Regions from separate parts of the Bacillus sp. JK106 genome, predicted to be linked through region 4. Evidence: riboswitches for the same ligand, from Rfam matches in the RefSeq annotation. Region 4 holds a riboswitch; each other region holds the start of a gene.

Region 1 (6,018 bases), 230 kb from region 4:
ACCGACCGTCTCCTCAAAAAACGCCTCAGTCGCCACAGCGCCGGTCGGATTATTCGGATAATTGAGATACAGCATCTTCGCCTCGCTCCGCACCTTTTCAGGAATTACGCTGTAATCAGGGAGAAACCCTCTTTCTTCCGTCAGCGGCATCATTTCCATTTTCGCTTTCGCAAGGGCGACGCCCGACCAGTAATCAGGATATCCGGGATCAGGCACCAGAATGGTATCTCCCGGGTTTAAAAGACATTGCGGAAGCTCAACAAGTCCCGCCTTGCCTCCGAACAGCACGGCGACTTCCGTTTCCGGATCAAGCGTGACCCCGTACTCCCTTTCATAAAATGCAGCGGCTGCTTTTTTGAAGCTGTAAGCGCCCCGGAATGAGGAGTATTTATGATTTTCCGGCCTTTCGACGGCACGCTTCATTTCTTCAACGATATGCTGAGGCGTCGGCTGATCAGGGTTTCCCTGCCCTAAATTGATGACGTCTCTGCCTTCTTTCAGCTTTTGATTCACTTTTTGCACCAATGATGCGAAAAATTGTTCCGGCAGCTGTTTGAGTACATCTGAGATTTCAAAGTTCATATTTTTCACCTTCTAAAAATGTCTTGAAATGATAGTCCATCATCATATATGGTTAAATAAAAAAAGTAAAGAGAAACTTGAGGTGTTAAAAAATGAAATGGACCGTTTCCTGTTTGCAATTTGATATTTCATACGGAAATCCTTCAGAAAATTTTAAAAAAGCAGAATCTTTGATTGAGCAAGAAAGCCGCCATGCGGATGTAATCGTGCTTCCTGAGTTGTGGACGACCGGCTATGATCTCACACGGCTAGACCAGCTGGCGGATGAAAACGGCAAAGTTTCGAAACAGTGGCTTAAAGAAACGGCAAAAACATACAACGTACACCTCGTTGCCGGATCTTTTGCGGTCAAAGAAGGCGAAGATGTCTATAACACCATGTACATCGCCGATAACAGCGGACAGATCGTGAAGCGGTATCAGAAAGCCCATCTGTTTCAGCTGATGGATGAACACCTTTACTTGTCAGCAGGAAACAGCGACGGTTCCTTTGAGCTTGACGGTGTCAAGTGCGCCGGGCTGATCTGCTATGATATCCGTTTCCCCGAATGGATCAGAAAGCATACGTCCCAGGGCGCGAATGTCCTGTTTATCTCTGCGGAATGGCCTCTGCCCCGCCTTGATCATTGGCGAAGCCTGCTTATCGCCAGAGCAATTGAAAACCAATGTTTTGTCGCAGCCTCTAACTGCACGGGGTCCAATCCCGATAATGAATTTGCCGGCCACAGCCTGATTATTGACCCGTGGGGCCGGATTTTAGCCGAAGGAGACCGGACGGAAGGCTCAGTCCGGGCGGAAATTGATGTGTCAGAAAGCGCGGCCGTCCGCGGAACCATTCCGGTTTTCCAAGACTTGCGGCGTGATTTATATTAATTTTCAAAAAAACGTTGACAAGAATATCCGGCACCTGCTAATATTTTCATCAACTGATTAATCCGAATTGTGATACAAATCAATATATTTTCTCTTATCGAGAGTTGGGCGAGGGAATTGGCCTTTTGACCCCAACAGCAACCGACCGTAATTCCATTGTGAAATGGGGCGCGTACATTTTGCGCCGAGACGATTGTCTCATAAGGCACGGTGCTAATTCCATCAGATGTTATCTGAGAGATAAGAGGCGGACTGCACTGTTTCAGCCTCCTTCTCTTTCAGAGAAGGAGGCTTTTTTTTCGGGCGTATTCTCCGTCACGATCTCTTACTGCCACTACATAATTGGAGGGTAAATCCATGTCAGCAACTAAAACAAGTCTTTATGAACAATTAACAGAAAGCTCCGCCGCCGCGTTAGCTGTCAAGCTCGGCTTATTCCAAAGCAAAAGCACTCTGACATGCCGTGAAATCGGCGACGGCAATTTAAATTACGTCTTCCATGTTTACGATAAAGAAAACCAAAAAGGACTGATTATCAAACAGGCGATTCCTTACGCGAAAGTCGTCGGTGAAAGCTGGCCGCTTACAATTGATCGGGCGAGAATCGAAAGCAGCGCCCTCATCCGCCAGGGCGAACACGTGCCGCACCTCGTTCCGGCCGTTTACTATTCCGATACTGAAATGGCCGTCACGGTAATGGAAGACCTCTCACATTTGCAGATTTCAAGAAAAGGGCTGCTGGAAGGGCAGCATTATCCGAACTTATCGGTTCATATCGGTGAATTTTTAGGGAAAACGCTTTTTTACTCATCCGATTATGCGCTCGATGCGAAAGTAAAGCAGCAGCTCGCAAAGCAGTTTACAAATCCTGAGCTTTGCAATATTACAGAAAGGCTTGTGTTTACAGAACCGTTTCTCGACCATGAGACAAACGATTTTGAAGAGGAGCTGCGCCCATACGCAGAAAAAGTTTGGAACAATTCCCGGCTGAAAGAAGGCGCTGACGAATTGAAAGCCATCTTTCTGAATTCCGCGGAAACATTGGTTCACGGCGATCTGCACACGGGAAGCATCTTCGCCGATGAACATGAAACAAAGGTGATTGATCCCGAGTTTGCTTTCTTCGGACCGATCGGGTTTGACATCGGCCAATTTATCGCCAATCTGCTGTTAAACGCCCTCAGCCGCGACGGTGACGACAGACAGCCGTTATATGACCATACTGCCGCCGTATGGGATACATTTGTGAAAACATTCAGTGAAGCATGGGAGAAAGACTGCCTGCCTTCCCGCAGACACCTGCTGGAAGACACACTGAAAAACGCGTTTGAAGAAGCGGTCGGTTTTGCGGGATGCGAATTGATCCGGCGCACGATCGGACTCGCCCATGTGGCTGACTTAGATGAAATCACTCCGTTTGACAAACGAATCGAACGGAAGAAGCTGGCGCTTGAGATCGGCGCCTATTATATCGAAAACAGAAAAGAACTGAAGCATATCACCGAGGTTCTGGACCAATTTAAGCTCCGTGTAAAGGAATGATGCAGCATGACCAATGAATTTGCCATCCCCCGTTCTGTGGAATGGAAAGAAACCTACATCCGCATTTTAAATCAGCAAAAGCTTCCCGACGTCACTGAATATGTGGAACTTGAAACAAAGGAAGATGTATTCGACGCGATTGTCACGCTGAAAGTAAGGGGCGCCCCGGCCATCGGTATAACCGCGGCGTTCGGACTCGCGCTCTCCGCCAAGTCATTTGAAGCCCGCGACCTTTCAGATTTCCGACGTCAGTTCGCGGATGTCAAAGCGTATTTAAACAGTTCGAGGCCCACTGCCGTCAACCTCGCGTGGGCGCTTGACAGACTGACGGATTCCATCAGGGATGCGATTTCAATCAATGAAGCGAAGACAACACTCGTTCATGAAGCCATTCAAATTCAGATTGAGGATGAAGAAACTTGCCGAATGATCGGCCAAAATGCGCTGCACCTTTTTAAAAAAGGCGACCAGATCATGACCATCTGCAATGCGGGCTCGATTGCTACAAGCCGGTACGGTACGGCGCTTGCTCCCTTTTACTTAGCGAAACAAAAAGACCTCGGCCTTCATATCTACGCATGTGAAACAAGACCCGTTCTCCAAGGATCACGGCTGACGGCGTGGGAGCTGATGCAGGGCGGAATTGATGTCACACTCATTACGGACAGCATGGCCGCCCATACAATGAAGGAAAAACATATTTCAGCAGTCATTGTCGGCGCTGACAGAATTGCTAAAAACGGAGATACGGCCAATAAAATCGGAACGTACGGCCTCGCTATTTTGGCAAACGCCTTTCAGATTCCGTTTTTTGTGGCCGCACCGCTTTCGACCTTTGACTTGCAGATTGAAAACGGCGATCAGATTCCGATTGAAGAAAGAGATCCGGATGAAGTCAGACAGATCTCAGGCATACGCACCGCTCCCGAAGATGTGCCGGTCTTCAATCCGGCCTTTGACATCACACCGGGCAGCCTGATTTCAGGCATAATCACCGAGAAAGGAATTGTGACCGGTTCTTACACGGAAGAAATTGAACAATTATTCGCTGACTGCCAGTTGAGCTGAAAAACCGCTGATGATGTTGCCTCAGGCAATGTCAGCGGTTTTTTTGTCTGCACAATGTAATCACTTCATCTTTTTGGGCGGCTGTAATGAGATGCATTTTAAAAAACAGCTCTGCATAACCGGCTATCTTTTGCGGACGGCTCATTTTCATCAGGCTTCGTCCTCCTTTTTCACCAGACCAACTTTTTTCACTTAATAAAATGATATGTCGGACGCGAAAAAACGGAACGTGCCATATGTTTTATTTTTCTTTATAGGATATTTGTTCGATGTTCAGCAGCACCGCTTTTACATCCGTCTTCGTGCCCGCGTATCCCGTTAAGGCGCTGTTTTTGCCGATTACCCGATGGCACGGGACAAAAATCGGCAGCCGGTTTCGTTTATTGGCTTGTCCGATGGCGCGCACCGCTTTCGGTTTTCCGATCGCTTCAGCCATATCGCCGTAGCTTCGGGATTCTCCGTAAGGAATCATCGTCAGCGCGTTCCATACCCTTTCCTGAAAGGGTGTGCCTTTTTGTCTCAGAGGCAGAGAGAATTGCTTTCTTTCTCCTGAAAAATATGATGCCAGCTGCTGTTTCGCCTCCGACAGCAAAGCGGTTTCGCACGGCTTTACGCCGGGCGCGTCTTTTTGCCATTCCTGAAAATCTTCCCCGGTGAGAAACAGGCCGGTAATAAAGCCCTCTTCCTCTGTTACGATAACGGTTCCAAACGGCGCTTTTACACTTGTAAAACAGATCATTCCCCGCTCCTTCTTTCTTCGGTATTCTGCCGGATCGGAAGCGTCAAATGAAAAACCGTGCCCTTCCCTTCTTCACTTTCCACATGAATGCGTCCCTGATGTTCTTCGATGATTTTATAGCTGACCATCAGACCGAGGCCCGTTCCCCTGTCTTTTGTCGTGTAAAATGGCTCGCCCAGACGTTTTAATTTGTCTTCGGAAATACCTGTTCCTTCATCTTGAAAAGAAATCAAAATGTGGTCTTGATCAGAAGGCTGGATGGTCACATAGATATTGCCGCCGCCCGGCATGACTTCAATGGCGTTTTTTAAAATATTGATAAACACCTGTTTTAATTGATTCGGTTCACAGTAAATCGGCGGGATGTTTCCGGTCAGGTTCAGATGAATCTGCACATTGACAAGATTGGCCTGGGCATTCAAAAGATCAGCCGTGTCTTTCATAATCTGCGTCACGTCTTTTTCTTCATATAATATCGCCTGAGGTTTCGCTAAAATTAAAAATTCAGTGATGATAGACTCGATGCGTTTTAATTCTGAGGTAATGACGTTAAAGTACAGAGAATATTCGCCTTCAATGCTTCCTTGAAGAAGCTGAATGAACCCTTTCAGCGCCGTCATCGGGTTTCTGATTTCGTGGGCGATGCCCGCCGCCAGCTCCCCTACAACATGAAGAGTGTCGGATTTCCGCAGCCTCTCTTCAAGCTCTTTGGCCTCTGTGACATCTTTAAAGATGGCCAGATTCATATTTTGAATGATATTTCTTTTGAAGGAGAATTCCAGTTTGCGGCTGTCACTGCTGCTTAACAGGAAGGGGATTTCATTATCCATTCCTTCTAAATCAATCTTTCTGGCGGGAACACCCGCGTTTTCAATATCAAATAAAGAAAGAATATCCGGAACGGTGTACGCTCTCAGCTCCTCATCCGGCATGCCGAGTATACGGCTTGCGAGAGGATTCGCGTCAATAATACGGAATTGGTTGTCAAATAAGACCTTGCCGTCCATTGAGCCGTTGAATACTTTTCTGAATTTCAGCTCGCTTTCCCGCAATTCTTTTTCCATCCGCTTACGATCGCTGACATTTCTTAAAATGGTTAAATGCTGACCTTCAAGTATGGTTCGTTTTGATGTGAACTCAAGCTCTTTGTATTGGCCGTTTGCCATCTGAAACAGCATCTCTTCACGGATTTCCCCGTATTTTTCATATTTCTTC
Region 2 (6,018 bases), 200 kb from region 4:
GTCATCTCTTGCATGTGCTGACGCAATTCTGCCAAAAAGGGTATTTGCAAAAAGAAGGGCGGGGCTATCAAATGAAGCAGTATGATTCATTGTACGAACTTGCAGAAGCGCTGCAGAATAAGTAGCACGCCCAGAAAAAACAGCCATCCGCAAATTACGGATGGCTGTTTTCATTATACAAGCTGAGCTTGTTTTTTTCGTGCCTGTTTCGCGGCGTCGACCATATTTTTTAATGCCGCAACGGTTTCTTCCTGCTGTCTTGTTTTCAGTCCGCAGTCCGGGTTTACCCAGAAGCGGTCAGTCGGACACACTTCAAGCGCGTCATCAATAATTTGATAGATTTCTTCAGTTGCCGGCACACGCGGGCTGTGAATGTCGTATACACCGAGTCCGAGGCCTTTCACGTAAGGATGTTCTTTCAGGTACTCTAAAAATCCTCCGTGGCTTCTGCTGTGTTCGATTGTAATGACATCCGCGTCAAGATCATTGATCGTATCTACGATATCTTCAAAGTTGCTGTAACACATATGCGTATGAATCTGCGTCTCGTTTCGCACAGAAGATGTCGTTAACCGGAATGCTTCTGCGGCCCAAGTTAAATATTCATCCCAATCCTGCGTTTTTAACGGCAGTCCTTCGCGGAGCGCGGGTTCATCCACTTGGATAATCTGAATACCGGCATCTTCAAGCGCTTTTACTTCTTTTCTGAGCGCAAGCCCGATCTGGAAGGCGATTTCTTTTCTTGAAATATCCACACGCGGGAATGACCAGTTTAAGATGGTGACAGGTCCCGTCAGCATGCCTTTCATGTGTTTTTCAGTCAGCGATTGGGCGTAGACCGTATCTTTTACCGTCATCGGTTCGATAAATTCGACATCTCCGAAAATGACAGGCGGACGTACGCAGCGTGAACCGTAAGACTGGACCCACGCATATTTCGTAAAGGCGAACCCGGCCAGTTTTTCACCGAAGTATTCGACCATATCCGTCCGCTCAAATTCTCCGTGAACGAGCACGTCTAAGCCGATTTCTTCCTGAATGTCAACCCAGCGCTTCGTTTCCGCATTAATAAAGGCTTGGTACTGTTCATCCGTCCAATCTTTTTTCCGCCATTTTTGCCGTGCGCTCCGCACCTCGGCAGATTGAGGGAAGCTTCCGATTGTCGTCGTCGGCAGAAGAGGAAGACCGAGTGATTCATTCTGCAGCGCCAATCGTTCTTCAAAGCTTGCCGGACGGGAGAAGTCTTTTTCCGTCAGCTGATTCAGCTCTTCTTTTTGAGCTGAGTTCGCTCCTGTTGCGAATGCTTTTAAAGCCTTAAGTGCCGCTTTTGATTCTTCGATCTGCTCACTGACGGCCGCTTTGCCGGACAGAAGCCCTTCTTTTAAGACGCCGAGTTCCGCCAGTTTTTCTTTAGCGTATGACAGGCCGTTCAGCAAATCCTTTTCAAGATGCTCGTCAGGGTGTTTCGCCACCGGCACGTGCAGAAGGCTGCTTGAAGGCTGAATCCATAACTCCTCAACATCAGCGTGGCTGAGGATATCCAAAGCCGCATCAAGGCGTTCTTCAACATCAATTTTCCAAATGTTCCGGCCGTCGACCACACCGGCTGCCAGCACTTTATCTTTCGGGAAGCCGTGCTTTTTCAATTGCTCAAGGTTTCTGCCTTTATCATGCACGAAATCAAGTCCGATTCCCTGTACAGGATAAGAAACGAGTTCTTCATATGCATCAACCGAATCAAAGTATGTCTGCAGGAGGACATTCAGCCCTGAGAGCTCTTTTGTGATCGCTTCATAGAGGTCTTTGGCGGCGCGGACGTCTTCAGAAGAAGCTGTCACAAGGGCAGGCTCATCAATCTGAACCCATTTGACGCCTTCTGCTTCAAGTTCTTTCAGAAGCTGCACATAAAGAGGAACAAGGCGTTTTTGAATCGCTTTCGCTTCTGATTCTTCGTATCCTTTCGCAAGCGTGACGAATGTATACGGACCGACGATGACAGGTTTCGTTTCCGCTCCGAATTCTTCTTTAATCCGGCGGTAGTCATCAAGCTGTTTATTTCTCGTCAGACGGAATTCAATACTTTCGTCATATTCAGGAACGATGTAATGGTAGTTGGTATTGAACCATTTCGTCATTTCACTGGAAACGGCGTCTTTTACACCGCGGGCAATCGCAAAGTATGTATCAACGGGATCCGTGATGCTGCGGAATCTCTCCGGAATCCAGTTAAAGCTGACGGCGGTATCAAGCACATGGTCATAATGGGTGAAATCAGAGACCGGCACGATATCGATATGTTGGTCAAGCTGGGTTTTGACAGCTGATAAGAATAAGCCGTCAAGCTCTTTAAGAAACGTTTCTTTATCAGTGTTTCCTTTCCAATAAGCCTCAAGTGCTTTTTTCCATTCTCTGTTCAAGCCGATTCTCGGAAAACCGAGGTTCGAAGTTTTGATTGTTGTCATTAAGTCTCCTCCTTTAAGTGAGATGTAACAAAAAAGCCTCTTTCTCATGAGAGAAAGAGGCTTTAACTTCAAAATGCAAGCCTCTCTTATCTCTCAGATCACGTCTGATGGAATTAGCACCGTGCCTTATGAGACAATTGTCTCGGCGCAAAAATCACGCGCCCCATTTCACAATGGAATTACGGTCGGTTGCTGTTGGGGTCAAAAGGCCAATCCCTCGCCCAACTCTCGATAAGAGAAAGTATTTCAATTTTTTTGAAAAGTTACATCATTTGTTGGTTATCTTATCAGCTTATTCAGATCACTGTCAATAGAAAATCTCACAATTTAAAAATTGGTGATGTGACAAACTGATCAATCATTATACGAGAAAAATATCAGAAAGACAGCAGCTGTGCCTGTTCGGCTCTTTCCATCAGCACTTCAGGCGCGTCTAAATACAGAAATCCGTTCCCGGCCAATGTTTTGGCGATGTCCAAAGGAAGGGTCCGCCGCACGAGCTGGGCGTAGACTTCAGCCTCAGAAAGCGTCCGCTGAAACGCGTCCTGTTCAAGCCCTTTTATTAAGGCAAGCGCTCCGCTCACATGCGGGGCGGCCATTGAAGTGCCCGTCAGCTTCCCGTATTTATGGTTGGGAAGGGTGGAGAGAATATTTTCTCCCGGAGCCACCAGGTCAATCTCTTTATTAGCGTTTGAAAATTCAGACGATTTACGGGCGATTGAGACTGATCCGACTGCGATCACTTCGTTGTAAGCGGCCGGATACGACAGTTCCTCTGTACGCTCGTCTCCGTCGCCTTCGTTTCCTGCCGCGCAAACGACCAGAACACCGCTGTTTACCGCATTTGTGACGGCTTCTTTCAATTCAGGCACATCGTTCGGCCCGCCGAGTGACATGGAAATAATGTCCGCCTTTTGTTCAACGGCGTAGTTGATGCCGTTAATGATCCATTCGTATTTGCCGCTGCCGTTTTGACCGCCGAGAACTTTAACGATTAAAAGGCTTGCTTCCGGCGCGACACCCGAAATTCCGCCGTTTGAATCATTGGCGGCAATCGTTCCGGAAACGTGTGTCCCGTGTCCGTTGTAATCGGAAATCACGTCTTCTTTGCCTCCGTCATCATCGGTGAAGTTTTTCCCGCCGACAATCCGGTCTTTCAAATCAGGATGATTGATGTCGCAGCCTGTGTCAAGCACCGCGATTTTAATATCCTTGCCTTTAAACCCTTTTGCCCACAACTCTGGCGCCTTAATCACTTTAATCCCCTCAGGAAGCTCGTTCACATCCATGATCTGTTCATCCGTGACATAAGGAATCAAATGCATTTCACCATTCATAAAAAAGCCCTCCTTTTTTATGCTTGCGAGTGGATACAAGGGTGTTGCTACTATTTTATGGCAGAGCATGCCGGCCGGAAAGAGTCATTTGAAGCATTTTCATAAAAAAGGCGTAATCTATCGTACTAAAAAATTTCAAATAAATGGATAGTTTAACAGCTTTCATTTTCATTCATGACCCGCTGACGCTATAATTGGAAATGGGAAAGGAGAAGAGATATGAAGATAAGTGAAGCATTATACAGCTATTTTTCAGAACAAGTGGATCAAATTGCGAAAGAGTGGATCGAAACGATGGAAGATTCGGATCCTAATTCGATTTATTCTTTGACAAATCCCGTCATCACAGAAGAACTGACGGAGCAGGATAAAGAATTTTACCGGCATATTAATAAAATGTATATCATGCCGGAAAAAGAATTTTTAGAAGAGTTCGAGCGGTGGGTGATTGAGCTTGCGAAAGACCAGAAGCATCTGGATACTCCCGTCCAGTATGTGGTCCGTGAATTCATGAGAAACCGGAGACTATACATCAGTTATTATGATGCGTTTGCCGATAAACATGAATCTTCGTTTGCTCAGGGAGAAAGGAAGAAATGGGAGAATTTAATTGCACAAGTATTTGATTTTACGATTTACACGTTTGTCGATCATGCTGAGCATAACTCAAAAATGCAGCTGAATGCGCAAAGAGAAATGATTTTGGAGTTAAGCTCGCCGGTTATCACGCTGAGCAAACGGACGGCGCTGCTGCCGCTTGTCGGCGATATTGACACGGAGCGCGCCAAATTCATTCTTGAGAATACGCTGAGCACATGTGCAAAACGGCTGATTGAACATCTGTTAATTGACCTGTCGGGTGTAGTGGTTGTCGATACGATGGTGGCGCATCAGATTTTTAAATTAATTGAGGCGCTGAAATTGATCGGCGTCACGTCCACTTTATCCGGAATCAGGCCGGAAATCGCTCAAACCGCCGTACAGCTCGGCATTAATTTCTCAGATATTACGGTCAAGTCCAATCTCGCTCAGGCTCTCAATTATCATCAATAACATACATAACAAAACAGGCTGCCGAATCACTCCGGCGGCCTGTTTTTATACAAACAACAATGAAATGAGCCAGCTTGCGCCGAATAACAGAAGCACGAGCAGGAAAAAGCACCAGTCGGCGCGGCGCACAGTAACAGTTCTGTAAAACGTGCGGTTTCGGCTCCCCGTAAAGCCTTTAGATTCCATCGCGATCGCCGTGCGTTCCGCCTTTCTGATTGCGCCTGCCAATAGCGGAATGGTGAAGCGCCTGAAGGCGGAGAGCTTTTCTTTCAGCCCGGAATCAGACGCCGCACCCCTGATTCTGTGCGCCTGCCGGATGATCAGGATTTCATCTTTCAGAAGAGGGAGAAACCGGAATCCCGCGATAACGCCGTATGCAAGCTTGGGCGGCAGCTTACACTGCTGAATCAGACTGAGCATGAACAGAATCGGATCGGTTGTAAAAAGAAACATCATCGACAAAGCAGAAAAACATAAAATACGAAACGCGATAGAAATCCCGAGCGCCGCATTATCACTGTTGACGGCAATCGGCCCGAGCTTAAACAGCAGATTGCTTCCGGTTGTCGGGACGTTTCCGAATACGGCGGCAGTCCATAAAGAACCGAAGGCCAGAATGACAAACGGAATCGTGAACAGCAGCCATTTTTTCAGCGGCACACGCCCCGCTGAGAGGACGCCTCCCGCAATGATGATATAAAACAAAGCAGGGGTGTACGGATTATAAATAAACGACAGCATAATGACGCATAACAATACAGCCGCCGCCTTTATTGACGGGTTAACAGCCTCCAGCCGCAAGTTCATTTCTCCGCCTCCTGTCGTGTTTCATCCATTCATACCGCAGCGGCAAAGCCAAATGTGCCTGCTCGGCGATCCCGATGTTATCAGAAAACAAAGCGTCGGGAGTTCCCCGGAATACCAGTTTCGTGCCGCAGAGCACAAGGATCGTGTCGGCATAATCCGAGACGAGTTCCATATCGTGTGTCACCATCAAAACAGCCGTTCCTTCCTTTTGAATCTCACGGAGCATTTGCATACACTCCCGCGCCGTTTTGGCATCCTGTCCGAAAGTCGGTTCATCAAGCATCAAAACGTTCACATTGTGCATAAGCATCGTCGCGACGCTGAGCCGGCGTTTTTGTCCTTGGCTTAAAGAAAACGGA
Region 3 (6,018 bases), on a different contig from region 4:
AAGGAATCGCCGCCGGATCTGCAAGCGGATCATCAAAGTGCCAGACGATTTTCGGAAGCTCATTCATATACTCCTCAGGAGAAATGACTTTGCTTATATTTTCAATCCCGAGCGCGGCAGCCGTTTCCTTCGCTACGTCAACTTCACTGAAGCCCTGCTGCTCAAAACCGACGGAAAATGTTTTAAGGCTCGGGTGAAATTCTTTCGCAACTGAGACGATAAAAGAAGAGTCAATACCGCCGGATAGAAACGAACCGACAGGAACGTCACTTCTCATGTGAACTTTGACAGAGTCAAAGATTGCGTCTCTGACTTCTTTCACCAATTTATCTTCATCAGACTGAACAGGCTTAAAGTTCGCTTTGAAATATGTTTTAAACGCGATGTCGCCTTCCGGGCGGATCGTAAACTGGCTGCCCGGCTCGACTTTTTTCACTTCAGCGTCAAGCGTGCTCGGTTCAGGAACGAATTGGAAAGACATATATTGCTGTAAAGAAGCTGTATCAAGATCAATACCGTTTTGAGCGGCCATTAAACTCTTTCTTTCAGATGCAAAATATACTTTGTCCCCGATGGTTGTGTAATACAGCGGTTTAATTCCGAACGGGTCTCTCGCGCCGTACATGACGCGGTCAGCCTTGTTCCAGATTAAAAACGCAAACATTCCGCGAAGCTTTGAAGCGGCTTCTTCTTTATAATGACGGTATGTCGCAAGGAGCACTTCGGTATCGGAATCTGTATTGAAAGTGTAGCCTTTCGCTTCAAGCTCTTCTCTCAATTCAATGTAGTTATAGATTTCGCCGTTAAAAATGATCCAATATTTTTCGTCTTCATATGATAAAGGCTGTCCGCCGTTTTCTACGTCAATAATACTGAGCCGTCTGAAGCCGAATCCGACGTGCTCATCATGATAATACCCATCGCTGTCAGGACCGCGGTGAACGATCATTTGGTTCATTTGTTTGATTAGCTCTTCTTGATCTGCGGTTTGAGTTAATGGATGCTTATTAAAAACACCGACAAATCCACACATAGTATAGCCTCCATAAGTGTAATTTTCTAATTGGACCCCCTTTTTATAGACGCTTTGTTACGCCATTGGTTTCACGCTATGTAAAAAATAAGCATGGCAGCATCTACAAAAAGGGAAAGCCGCTTAAGTAAGCGGCTATAAAATTATTCTCCTAGTGCTTCTTTGCGAAGCGCATCCGCCTTGTCAGTACGCTCCCAAGGAAGATCCACATCATGACGTCCGAAGTGGCCGTAAGCAGCTGTCTGCTTATAGATCGGGCGGCGCAGATCAAGCATTTTAATAATGCCGGCAGGTCTCAGGTCGAAGTTATTCCGTACGACTTCGATCAGTTTTTCTTCAGAAGCTTTTCCTGTATCAAATGTATTGATGGAAATAGAAACAGGCTGTGCCACGCCGATCGCGTATGCAAGCTGCACTTCACAAGAATCAGCAAGACCTGCTGCCACGATGTTTTTCGCTACGTATCTCGCAGCGTATGCCGCAGAACGGTCTACCTTCGTCGCATCCTTACCGGAGAATGCGCCGCCGCCGTGACGTGCATATCCGCCGTATGTGTCAACGATGATTTTACGGCCGGTAAGACCCGCATCACCTTGAGGTCCGCCGATTACGAAACGTCCCGTAGGGTTGATGAAGTATTTTGTTTCTTCATCGATCAGTTCCTCAGGCACAACAGGGTTAATGACATGCTCTTTCAGATTGCGCTGAATCTGCTCAAGCGTAATTTCCGGGTGGTGCTGAGTTGAAATGACGATCGCGTCGATGCGGACCGGCTTGTTGTTTTCATCATATTCAACGGTAACTTGCGTTTTGCCGTCAGGGCGAAGGTACGGAAGAATGTCTTCTTTGCGGACTTCGCTCAAACGGCGGGCTAATTTATGCGCCAAAGAGATCGGAAGCGGCATAAGCTCTTTCGTTTCGTTACACGCATAACCGAACATCAGGCCTTGGTCTCCCGCTCCGATTGCTTCGATTTCAGCATCGCTCATTGTGCCTTCACGCGCTTCAAGAGCCTGATCGACACCCATTGCGATATCCGCAGACTGTTCATCAATTGATGTTAAAACAGCGCAAGTCTCCGCATCAAATCCGTATTTGGCGCGTGTGTAGCCGATTTCTTTAATCGTTTCACGGACTGTTTTCGGAATGTCAACGTATGTTGATGTAGTAATCTCTCCGCTTACCAGCACAAGTCCTGTCGTTACAGATGTTTCGCAGGCCACGCGCGCGTTCGGGTCATTTTTTAAAATCTCATCTAAGATACTGTCAGAAATTTGGTCACAGATTTTGTCCGGATGACCCTCAGTAACAGATTCAGATGTAAATAGTCGACGGTTTTTACTCATTCACTTTTCCTCCTGAAAAAAGATCTTTTGCAAGACCTTCTCATATGATACGGAACTCGCTCCCTCTTAATACAATGTCATACTATATCAGAGAATGTTAATTGGCATATTTTATGAAATAAAAAAACCTTTTCCACTCGAGGAAAGGGTTTGGTCTGTGTGCCTTTCACTCTTATCGCTCAAGGAAAATATTAAACCTTGCATCAGGTTAGCACCTTGGTTTCCCACAGTGTTTTCACCTGCTTTTTTACAGAGAAACCGGTTGCTGGGCTTCATCGGGCCTGTCCCTCCGCCAGCTCGGGATAAGAGTATCCGCTCAATGAAATATCTTATCGTAAAAGGGCGGAAAGTGTCAATATGAATTAAAGCGATTGCGCGCCTTTATTTCGGGAAGCAATGGAAAAACACAAACAAAAAACCGCAAATAGTATAGACTATTTTCAGATATATGTTATACTAATTCCACATTCAGCGAAATACAAATAAACCGGCAAAGGAAGGTTTTTATGAAATTAGTTGATTTAACCGCAGATCTTCAAGCATTACTTGCAAGTCCGAATGTGCATCATAATTTATCGGCTCCAAAACTTACCGAAAAAGTAATCAGCCGAAATGAAGGAACGCTGACATCAACGGGCGCCGTACGCGCCACCACCGGCGCATATACAGGCCGGTCACCTAAAGATAAATTTATCGTCCGTGAACAAAGCACAGAAAATCAAATTGATTGGGGCGCGGTGAATCAGCCCATTTCTGAAGAGGCGTTTGAAAAGCTGTACGCCAAAGTCGTCAGCTACTTAAAACAGCGGGATGAACTGTTTGTGTTTGAAGGATTCGCGGGAGCGGATGAAAAATACAGACTGCCGATTACGGTCGTAAATGAATTTGCGTGGCACAATTTATTCGCGCGCCAGCTGTTTATCAGACCGGAAACGGATGAAAGAGACCCGCAAGCGCAGCCTTTCACCATTCTCTCAGCTCCGCATTTTAAAGCAGACCCGGAGACGGACGGCACGCATTCGGAAACATTTATCATTGTCTCTTTCGAAAAGCGCGTCATTTTAATCGGCGGCACCGAATACGCCGGAGAAATGAAAAAATCAATATTCTCCATTATGAACTTCCTGCTTCCGCAGCAGGATATACTGCCGATGCACTGTTCAGCCAACGTCGGTGAAAAAGGCGATGTCGCCCTGTTTTTCGGCCTTTCCGGCACAGGGAAAACGACGCTTTCAGCCGATGCGGACCGCAAACTGATCGGAGATGACGAGCACGGCTGGTCAGATTCCGGCGTTTTCAACATTGAAGGCGGATGTTACGCTAAATGTATCAATCTGAGCAAGGAAAAAGAACCGCAGATTTTTCGTGCGATCCGCTTCGGGTCTGTTCTTGAGAATGTCGTGCTTGATGAAAAAACGGGTGAAGCGGATTACGACAATTCCTTCTACACGGAAAACACAAGAGCCGCATATCCGATTGAGATGATCGGCAATATCGTGCAGCCTAGCATTGCCGGCCATCCGCAGGCGATCGTCTTTCTAACGGCGGACGCATTCGGCGTGCTTCCTCCGATCAGCAAACTGACGAAGGAACAGGCGATGTATCACTTCTTAAGCGGGTACACCAGTAAACTCGCGGGAACCGAACGCGGCGTGACATCTCCGCAAACGACTTTCTCGACGTGCTTCGGTTCACCGTTCCTTCCGCTTCCGGCACATGTATATGCCGAAATGCTCGGGCGTAAAATCGACGAACACGGCGTTCAAGTCTTCCTGGTCAACACAGGCTGGACCGGCGGAGGGTACGGAGTCGGAGAACGGATGAAACTTTCGTATACAAGAGCGATGGTCAAAGCCGCTATTGACGGCAGACTGAACCAGACTGACATGACGGCAGACAGCATTTTCGGCCTGCACAGTCCCGTTCATGTTCCGGGCGTGCCGGATGAAGTTCTTCAGCCTGAAAACACATGGAGCGATAAACAAGCATACAACGAAAAAGCGCTGTTTTTAGCCAATGAGTTTAAAGAAAACTTTAAAAAGTTTTCCCATGCAGACTCGATTGCCAAAGCCGGCGGACCTCTCGTGTAATCAAAAAAGCCAAGGGCGTTTATGCCCTCGGCTTTTGTTTTTTCAGTTTGTCGAATGAAGCGAAGTGAGTCTGTATGTAATGCTTGTCCGGCCGTTCGCCCATTCGAGCTTTTGGACCTCGCCGGTGCCGGATTTCTCTCCGGTTTTCGTTTTGCGCACGTCCATCGGAATATCAAGAGGATAGACGCGGTAGCCCTCTTTCTCCAATAAAAAGATATTTTCCTCTATCCGTTTTTCATTGCCTTTTGTCACAATCATGGTATTAAATTCAACAGGCATTCCCAAAATGAAAATCCCCTTTCATTCTCTTATTCTTTATTATCATATCATAAATCAGGCATCTTACCGTGTCTTCATCCATTCCGCCAGCCGCCGGACAATGCGTCTGTTTTCCTGCGGCGGAAAATAATGCGTAAAACCGCTGTAATACCAAGTTTCCACCGGTTTCCCCGCCTCTTTCAGCTTGTCCTCGATCATCCGGGCGTGTTCAATCGAAACATTCTCATCATTCTCTCCATGGATGAGCAGCACAGGGGCCTGAATGCGGTCTGCTTTTTCAAACGGCGAACGCCATCTGTATTCATCCGGCACCTTTTTCGGCGTGCCGCCGATCACCCGCTTCATCATCCGCCGCATATCCTTCCGCTCTTCATAAGTAAGCACCATATCGCTCACACCGCCCCATGAAACGAGTGAAGCCGCTTGATGCCCCATTTCAATCGCGGTCAAAAGCCCCATGATTCCGCCCCGGGAAAAACCGAAAATATGCACCCGCCCTTCCCTGACGTTCGGATGCTCCCGAAGAAGGCGGAAAGCGGAAAACGCGTCCTCTCTGTCCTCTCCCGCAAAATCTTCATTTCCCTCGCCGCCCTGGTTGCCTCTGTAATAAGGCGCAAACACGACAAAGCCTTGGGAAGCGAATTGAACGATTCTCCCAGGGCGTACCATGCCGACATTTTTTATGCCGCCGCGCAAATATAAAAAACCGTCATATGTTCCCGGTGCCGCAGGTTCGGCAAGGAGCCCCTTTACCTTCAGCCCTTCTGACTCATAGCATACCGCAAAGAGGCGGACATGCGGACTCGGAGACGGGAACCTTTTCTTTTCTACCAGCAATACAATGCGCCTCCTTATATCATCAGTTTTTTTATTCTTTCCCAACGTGAATATGGGCACTCACACATTTTTTATACCCATCATACGATATGTAAAGCAGAAAAGGTTATTTTAACGCTTAAAACAAGGAGGTTACACCGTGAACAAATGGCTCAAAGCGGGCTGCGTTTTTGTCATATGCGCCTTTTTCCTGCTCATTCTTCCCGCTTGCAGACAGGAAGAAAGTCTGACAAAGGTAAAGGTGGCGGAAGTCACACACTCCATCTTCTATACGCCTCTGTATGTCGCTGAAGCAAAAGGTTTCTTTAAAAAAGAAGGGCTCCAAGTGTCACTTCAAACAACATGGGGCGGAGACAAAACGATGACATCGCTTTTGTCAAACGGGTCAGACATCGCGCTGGTCGGTTCTGAAACATCCATTTACGTGGAGGCG
Region 4 (6,018 bases):
ACGGACATGCTTCATATTGGAATAGCTGAAGGAGCTGTAATTTGCGAGGCAGTCTTCAAACCGTACATGACGCATGGCGGAATCCGCCAGATTCAAGCCGAGAAGTTTTGAATGCTGAAACGCCGTTCTATGGATGATGCTTCCGCTGAAATCAGCGTTTGAGACATCGCATTTGTCAAACAGGACATCCGTACATTCCATATGTCTGAAAGAGATATCCGTAAAAACGATGTTTCTGAAAATGACTTTTTCGGCACGCAGGCCGTCCAGTTTGCCGTTTACGATGCCGTTTTCAATGATGACTTCTTTGAGCTCCTCATCCTGAAGCGCTTCAGTGAAAGAAAGCACCGGCAATTCTTTCGGGATTTTCGGTTTTTGGATCGTATTCATCTCATACTCCCTTTTCTAAACATAATAGCTGAAATCGGCAATTGGCAGATATCGCTTTCTGCCTGCCATCCTTGCTATTGCGTAATGTACAAAGGGTATTAAAAAAGCGGGAGGGCGTCAATAGTGTCGCATATAAAAGCAGACGTGACATTCAAGGTAATGCCCTTAGAGACATGTGCCCAAGGGCTTTTGTCTGTTTCAGGCGAGTTCTTTATACATGATCACATGCGGGCCGATGCCGGGTATGTCAAAGGGGCTGCCAGTGCTTTTCCAGCCGAGCTTCTCGTAATATCCCTTCACGTGACATCTGGCGTTGCACCAGACAAGCGCCGCCCCCATATCTGCCAGTTTTCGTTCCGCATAGGCGATTAACGTGCTTCCCGCTTTTTGCGTCCGGTATTCTTCAAGCGTCGCCATGCCGCGCAGCTGGTAGGCGGGCGCCGCCTGTAAAGCCTGCTGGTTCTGCGGGTAGAAAGAAGCGATGCTGATCAATGTCCCGTCGTAAAAACCTCCGAGATGAAATGCTCCTTTGACGCTGTCCTGATCATATTTACAATCCTCAATCGTCTGATGGGGGCGCAGCACGCTGTGTCTGATGGCGTATGTGTCTTCTGCGGTGATGGGTTTTACTTCAACCATAAAAAATCCTCCTTTGCTTGATTCTTTTTCTGTATCGTACCATGAAAAAGCCGCCTGTCATATCAGGCGGCCTCTTCCGCGTCAATGCAAATATACATCAGCCCGCTTTTCATCCTTTTGCTTAATATAAGCTGCAAGCTCTGATGTCAAATCAGAACGGAGAAACGGGGTGATTAAATAAATTCCGTTAAACAGTTCGCACGCCGTGTCGAGAAGCGACTTGGCGATGGCGAGGCCTTCGGCTTTCTGCTTTTGCTTGTCTTCGCCGGCGAGCGCCATTTTTTCCCGGATGCTGTCTGACAGCTTAATGCCCGGGATCTCATGATGAATGAACTCTGCATTGCGGCTGCTCGTTAACGGCATAATTCCGATATACACCGGTGTTTTGAGGTGTTTCGTTTCATGATGAATGTCAATGAGCTGCTGCTCCGAGTAGACAGGCTGGGACACGAAGTAGTCAGCTCCGCACTCGATTTTTTTCTCCAGCCGTTTTACTGCTTTATCAAGATGGCGGACATTCGGATTAAATGCTCCGGCTACGGAAAAGTTCGTTTTCTTGCCGAGCGGTTTCCCTGATAAAGAAATGCCCTCGTTGAATTGCTTAATCAGCCTGATCAAGTCAAAGGACGTTAAATCATAGACGGAGGTAGCCCCCGGAAAGTCGCCGATTTTTGAAGGATCACCCGTGATGGCTAAAATGTCGGTGAGCCCGAGCGTATCCAGCCCCATTAAATGTGACTGAAGGCCGATGATGTTGCGGTCTCTGCATGTAATGTGAACGAGAGAACGGATATCAAGGCGTTCTTTCAGCAATGAACCGCAGGCGGCATTGCTGATCCGCGGTGTCGCCAATGAATTGTCGGCGAGCGTCAGCGCTTCTATGCCGGTTTCTTTTAATTCAGCCGCCGCTTGCAGAAATTTGTCAAAATTCAATTTTTTCGGCGGATCAAGCTCTACGATAATTGACCGTTTTTGAGCGGCGATTTCGTTTAAACCAGGCTCGGTCCGTTCATTCCGGACGGAGATGATTTCTTCTTCCCGTCTGATTTTCACTTCTTTATCAGTGACGGGAGAAAGTCCGCGGACCGCTTCAGCCATGGCTCTGATATGGTTTGGCGTCGTACCGCAGCAGCCGCCGATAATGCGCGCGCCCTGAGTGCGGAACTGTACGGCGCTCTCCCGGAAATAGGCATCGTCCGTATCATACACAAGCCGGCCTTCTTCTAAAGACGGAAGGCTGCTGTTCGGGTAGACCGATAAATAAGCGTCACGGAAAATCGGCACTTCGGTGAGCGCTTCAATCATGTGGTACGGGCCGAGCCGGCAATTGATTCCCGTTATGTCAGCGCCGAGATCGGCAATTGACCTGAGGGCTTCCCGAAGCGGCGTTCCGTCCTGCAGCACGCCCTGTTCGTGCATGGATACGTTCAGCATAATCGGAAGTTCCGTTTCTTTTCTCGCTATCTTCAGCACTTCGCGCGCCTCTTCTAAATCATAGTATGTTTCCAGGAGCAGACCGTCCGGCTCTTCGTGAAGCAATAAATAAAGCTGCTCCCGAAAGCTGCGTTTAATCTCCTCCAGGCTGTAGGCGTTTTTGTTAAAGGTGCGGATGCCGCCCATCGTTCCCAATACATAAGCGCCGTCTGAGGAAGCGCGCGCGATTCTGACCGCCTCCTGATTGATTTTTTTCGTTTCATCCTCAAGTCCGTATCTTGAGAGCTTAATAAAATTTGCGCCGTACGTATTTGTCTGGATGATGTCTGCCCCGGCTTCGACGTAAGCCTTATGTATCCGCTTGATTTCCTCGGGCTTTGATACGTTCAGTTCCTCAAAACATCTGTCAATGCCGTAGGAATAGAGGAGAGTGCCCATCGCGCCGTCTCCGATTAAAATCCGTTCTTTTAAGTCTTGTAATAGTCCCATTGTTTGCCTCCTTCGTCACATTCAGCAAGGAAAAAAGAGAAATAAAAAAAGTCTTCTTAAGAAGAAGACTTTGTAATCATTTGTCTCTCTTCTTATCTTCCAAGCTGTTTTTAGCTTGCTGGATTTAGCACCTTGGTCATGGTTTGGGTTAAACCATTACACCGGTTGCTGAAGCGTCGTCGGGCCAGTCCCTCGGCTTCTCTTGATAAGAACGTTCATATAATTGTCATGGGTTTCCAAAACTTAACTGTGAAAATCCCTTTCTCCAAATTTACCGAAAATAGAGACAATAATCAATAGGAATCACATAATTTATCTAAAATTAATAAATTGAACGTCAATCGGCAGGTCTGCCCCGCGGACGGCTGCAATAATCTGCTGCAGATCATCTTTATTTTTTCCGGTGACGCGCACTTGGTCGTCCTGAATCTGCGACTTGACCTTCAAGCCGGAGTTTTTAATCACAGCGTTGATTTTTTTGGCGTTGTCTTTATCAATGCCCTGTACAAGCTTCGCGCGCTGGCGCACCGTGCCCCCTGAGGCATTTTCGATTTTACCGTATTCAATGTTTTTCGTCGGCACGTCCCGTTTGATCAGCTTGCCGCTCAGCACATCTTTGAGCTGATTCAGTTTAAACTCGTCATCAGAAATCAGGACAAGTTCTTCCTTTTCTAAAGTTACATCGCTTTTCGATCCTTTAAAGTCATAGCGCGTGCCGATTTCTTTCAGCGTCATCTGAATCGCATTCTGCACTTCGGGAAATTCAACTTTGGATACAATATCAAAAGAACTTTCTTTTGCCATGAGAAAACCTCCTATAACATTTCACTTATGAGTTGATTATAGTAGAATAAAGAGAAATGTCCAACTGCATAAAGCATGAATTTATGCATATTGGAAAAAATGAGAAAAACATCAGCCCCATACGGGCGAATCAGGAAGGACGATAACATGAGACCAGGGCAGCAGCTCACGCTTAGTATAGATCACCAAACCGATTTCGGTTATTTTTTAACCGACGGCGAGGATACGGTTCTTTTACATAACAGTGAAATTACAGAGGATATTGAAGACAGAGATGAAGTGGACGTATTTATTTACGTCGATCATCAGGAAAGACTCGCGGCGACGATGAAAAAGCCGCTTATCAGCTTTTATGACTACGGATGGGTGGAAGTGACGGACGCTGTGGAGGATATGGGCGTATTCGTCGACGTCGGTCTGTCAAAAGACGCGCTCGTCGCAACGGAGCACCTGCCTCCGTACAAATCCGTCTGGCCGCAAAAAGGCGACAGACTGTATTGCATGCTGAAGGTGACAAGCCGCGGACGCATGTTTGCCAAGCCGGCGCCTGAGGATATCATCAGTGAATTATTTACGGATGCAGAGGAAGACGTCATGAATAAAGACCTGACAGGCACGGTGTACAGACTGATCGCATCAGGCTCTTTTCTGATAACCGATGAAGGCATCCGCGCGTTTATTCACCCTTCAGAAAGAAAAGAAGAGCCGAGACTCGGCAGCCGCGTGACGGGGCGTGTCATCGAGGTGAAGGAAGACGGCTCCGTCAACATGTCCCTGCTGCCGAGAAAGCAGGATGCGCTTTCGGTTGACGCGGAGGAGATTCTGACCTATCTGAGATCAAGAAACGGCGCGATGCCTTACGGAGACAAAAGCGATCCTGACGATATCCGCGAACGATTTCATTTAAGCAAAGCCGCCTTTAAGCGGGCGCTCGGGCACCTGATGAAAAACGGCAAAGTGTATCAGAAAGACGGCTGGACATACGAAAAACAATAAATTTTCTGCAAAAACATCGGTGAACCAAAACCGGTGTTTTTTATTTTCTCAAAAGCTCCTATATCCCTCATTTGTTTATCAACCTGCCGAACATACATATTTTATTGAAATAAAATATTCTGACATCCGAACCGATATATAACTATAGAAAAAAACAAAAGGAGAGTTTCAATGAGAAAAATGGCGATATTTGCGGCTGTACTGCTGCTTGCGCTCAGCACGGCGGGATGTGCCGGCAAATCCGAGGAGACGGCGGCCGAAAAAACGAAAACAATCGGCATCATGCTGACAGACAACGGCCTCGGCGACCAATCATTTAATGATTCAGGCTTTCAAGGTTTGATGAAAGCAAGAGACGAGCTCGGCATCACATTTGATTACAGAGAAATAAAAGACACCGGTACGTACGAAAAAGGACTGACCCAGCTTGTCCGGGAAGGCAATGATGTTGTTGTGGGGCTCGGTTACAGCATGCAGGCGGATTTAGAAAAGGTCGCCAAAAAATATCCGAAGCAGCGGTTTGTGCTGATTGATTCCGTATCAGACCTGGATAATGTCACCTCCGTCACGTTTAAAGAGGATGAAGGAAGCTTCTTAGCCGGAGCGCTGGCGGCTATGACGAGCAAAACCGGCACGATCGGATTTATCGGCGGTTCAGATGCCGATGTCATTAAACGGTTTAAGAAAGGCTATCTGAAAGGCGCGGAATCAGTCAAACCGAACATCCGCGTGCTGTCGGAAATCAGCGGTACGTTTGATGATGATAAGCTCGGGAAGCGCATCGCCCAAAACATGATCCGAAAAAAAGCCGATGTCCTGTTTACGGCGGCCGGCTTCACGGGTGTCGGCGCACTGAAAGAAGCGGAGGCGCGAAAAGTATACGCCATCGGTGTTGACAGCGATCAATATTACACCGCCGAGCACGCCGTTATCTCTTCTTTAGTGAAAAACGTCGACCATGTCATCTATGAATTGGCGAAAGATTTAAAAGACAACAAGGAGATCAAAAGCGGTGAGATCGTTTACGGACTGAAGGAAAACGGCATGGACTTAGCCAAGATCAGAGTTGTCAAAAACGCAGGCGGGCTGACGAAAAAGATCACGGATATGAAAAACAGTCTGATTGAAAAAGGAGGCGATCTGAAGTGACATTACGGACAAGGCTGCTCGTTAACGCAGCCGTTACGATGATTTGCTTCGCCGCCGTCATCGGCTTTACCATCGTAAACATGATGAAGATTCAGGCTTCAAATGAAGATGAAGTGG

Evidence for each region. Region 4 has a riboswitch for S-adenosylmethionine ahead of ACWJJS_RS06585 (bifunctional homocysteine S-methyltransferase/methylenetetrahydrofolate reductase). Riboswitches for the same ligand answer to the same signal wherever they lie in the genome.
Region 1: another riboswitch for S-adenosylmethionine. It lies ahead of mtnK (S-methyl-5-thioribose kinase); the one in region 4 lies ahead of ACWJJS_RS06585 (bifunctional homocysteine S-methyltransferase/methylenetetrahydrofolate reductase).
Region 2: another riboswitch for S-adenosylmethionine. It lies ahead of metE (5-methyltetrahydropteroyltriglutamate--homocysteine S-methyltransferase); the one in region 4 lies ahead of ACWJJS_RS06585 (bifunctional homocysteine S-methyltransferase/methylenetetrahydrofolate reductase).
Region 3: another riboswitch for S-adenosylmethionine. It lies ahead of metK (methionine adenosyltransferase); the one in region 4 lies ahead of ACWJJS_RS06585 (bifunctional homocysteine S-methyltransferase/methylenetetrahydrofolate reductase).

Annotation. Positions count from the first base shown of each region.
Region 1 is NZ_JBSJQC010000002.1:435,443-441,460, reverse strand. It holds gene ACWJJS_RS07865 (pyridoxal phosphate-dependent aminotransferase) at 1-582, opposite strand, end outside; gene ACWJJS_RS07860 (carbon-nitrogen family hydrolase) at 675-1,454, shown strand; SAM riboswitch class I at 1,546-1,701, shown strand; gene mtnK (S-methyl-5-thioribose kinase) at 1,812-2,996, shown strand; gene mtnA (S-methyl-5-thioribose-1-phosphate isomerase) at 3,003-4,064, shown strand; gene ACWJJS_RS07845 (methylated-DNA--[protein]-cysteine S-methyltransferase) at 4,306-4,803, opposite strand; gene ACWJJS_RS07840 (PAS domain-containing sensor histidine kinase) at 4,800-6,018, opposite strand, start outside.
Region 2 is NZ_JBSJQC010000002.1:407,414-413,431, forward strand. It holds gene yeiL (transcriptional regulator YeiL) at 1-125, shown strand, start outside; gene metE (5-methyltetrahydropteroyltriglutamate--homocysteine S-methyltransferase) at 174-2,462, opposite strand; SAM riboswitch class I at 2,546-2,700, opposite strand; gene ACWJJS_RS07710 (S8 family peptidase) at 2,840-3,799, opposite strand; gene ACWJJS_RS07715 (STAS domain-containing protein) at 4,019-4,852, shown strand; gene ACWJJS_RS07720 (energy-coupling factor transporter transmembrane component T family protein) at 4,898-5,659, opposite strand; gene ACWJJS_RS07725 (ABC transporter ATP-binding protein) at 5,634-6,018, opposite strand, start outside.
Region 3 is NZ_JBSJQC010000003.1:922,219-928,236, forward strand. It holds gene asnB (asparagine synthase (glutamine-hydrolyzing)) at 1-1,033, opposite strand, end outside; gene metK (methionine adenosyltransferase) at 1,177-2,379, opposite strand; SAM riboswitch class I at 2,549-2,688, opposite strand; gene pckA (phosphoenolpyruvate carboxykinase (ATP)) at 2,886-4,469, shown strand; gene ACWJJS_RS15100 (DUF2584 domain-containing protein) at 4,512-4,754, opposite strand; gene ACWJJS_RS15105 (alpha/beta hydrolase family protein) at 4,812-5,585, opposite strand; gene ACWJJS_RS15110 (ABC transporter substrate-binding protein) at 5,725-6,018, shown strand, end outside.
Region 4 is NZ_JBSJQC010000002.1:208,637-214,654, forward strand. It holds gene ACWJJS_RS06575 (pentapeptide repeat-containing protein) at 1-390, opposite strand, end outside; gene ACWJJS_RS06580 (GNAT family N-acetyltransferase) at 589-1,029, opposite strand; gene ACWJJS_RS06585 (bifunctional homocysteine S-methyltransferase/methylenetetrahydrofolate reductase) at 1,111-2,952, opposite strand; SAM riboswitch class I at 3,042-3,164, opposite strand; gene ACWJJS_RS06590 (YajQ family cyclic di-GMP-binding protein) at 3,265-3,756, opposite strand; gene ACWJJS_RS06595 (CvfB family protein) at 3,856-4,752, shown strand; gene ACWJJS_RS06600 (BMP family lipoprotein) at 4,924-5,901, shown strand; gene ACWJJS_RS06605 (methyl-accepting chemotaxis protein) at 5,898-6,018, shown strand, end outside.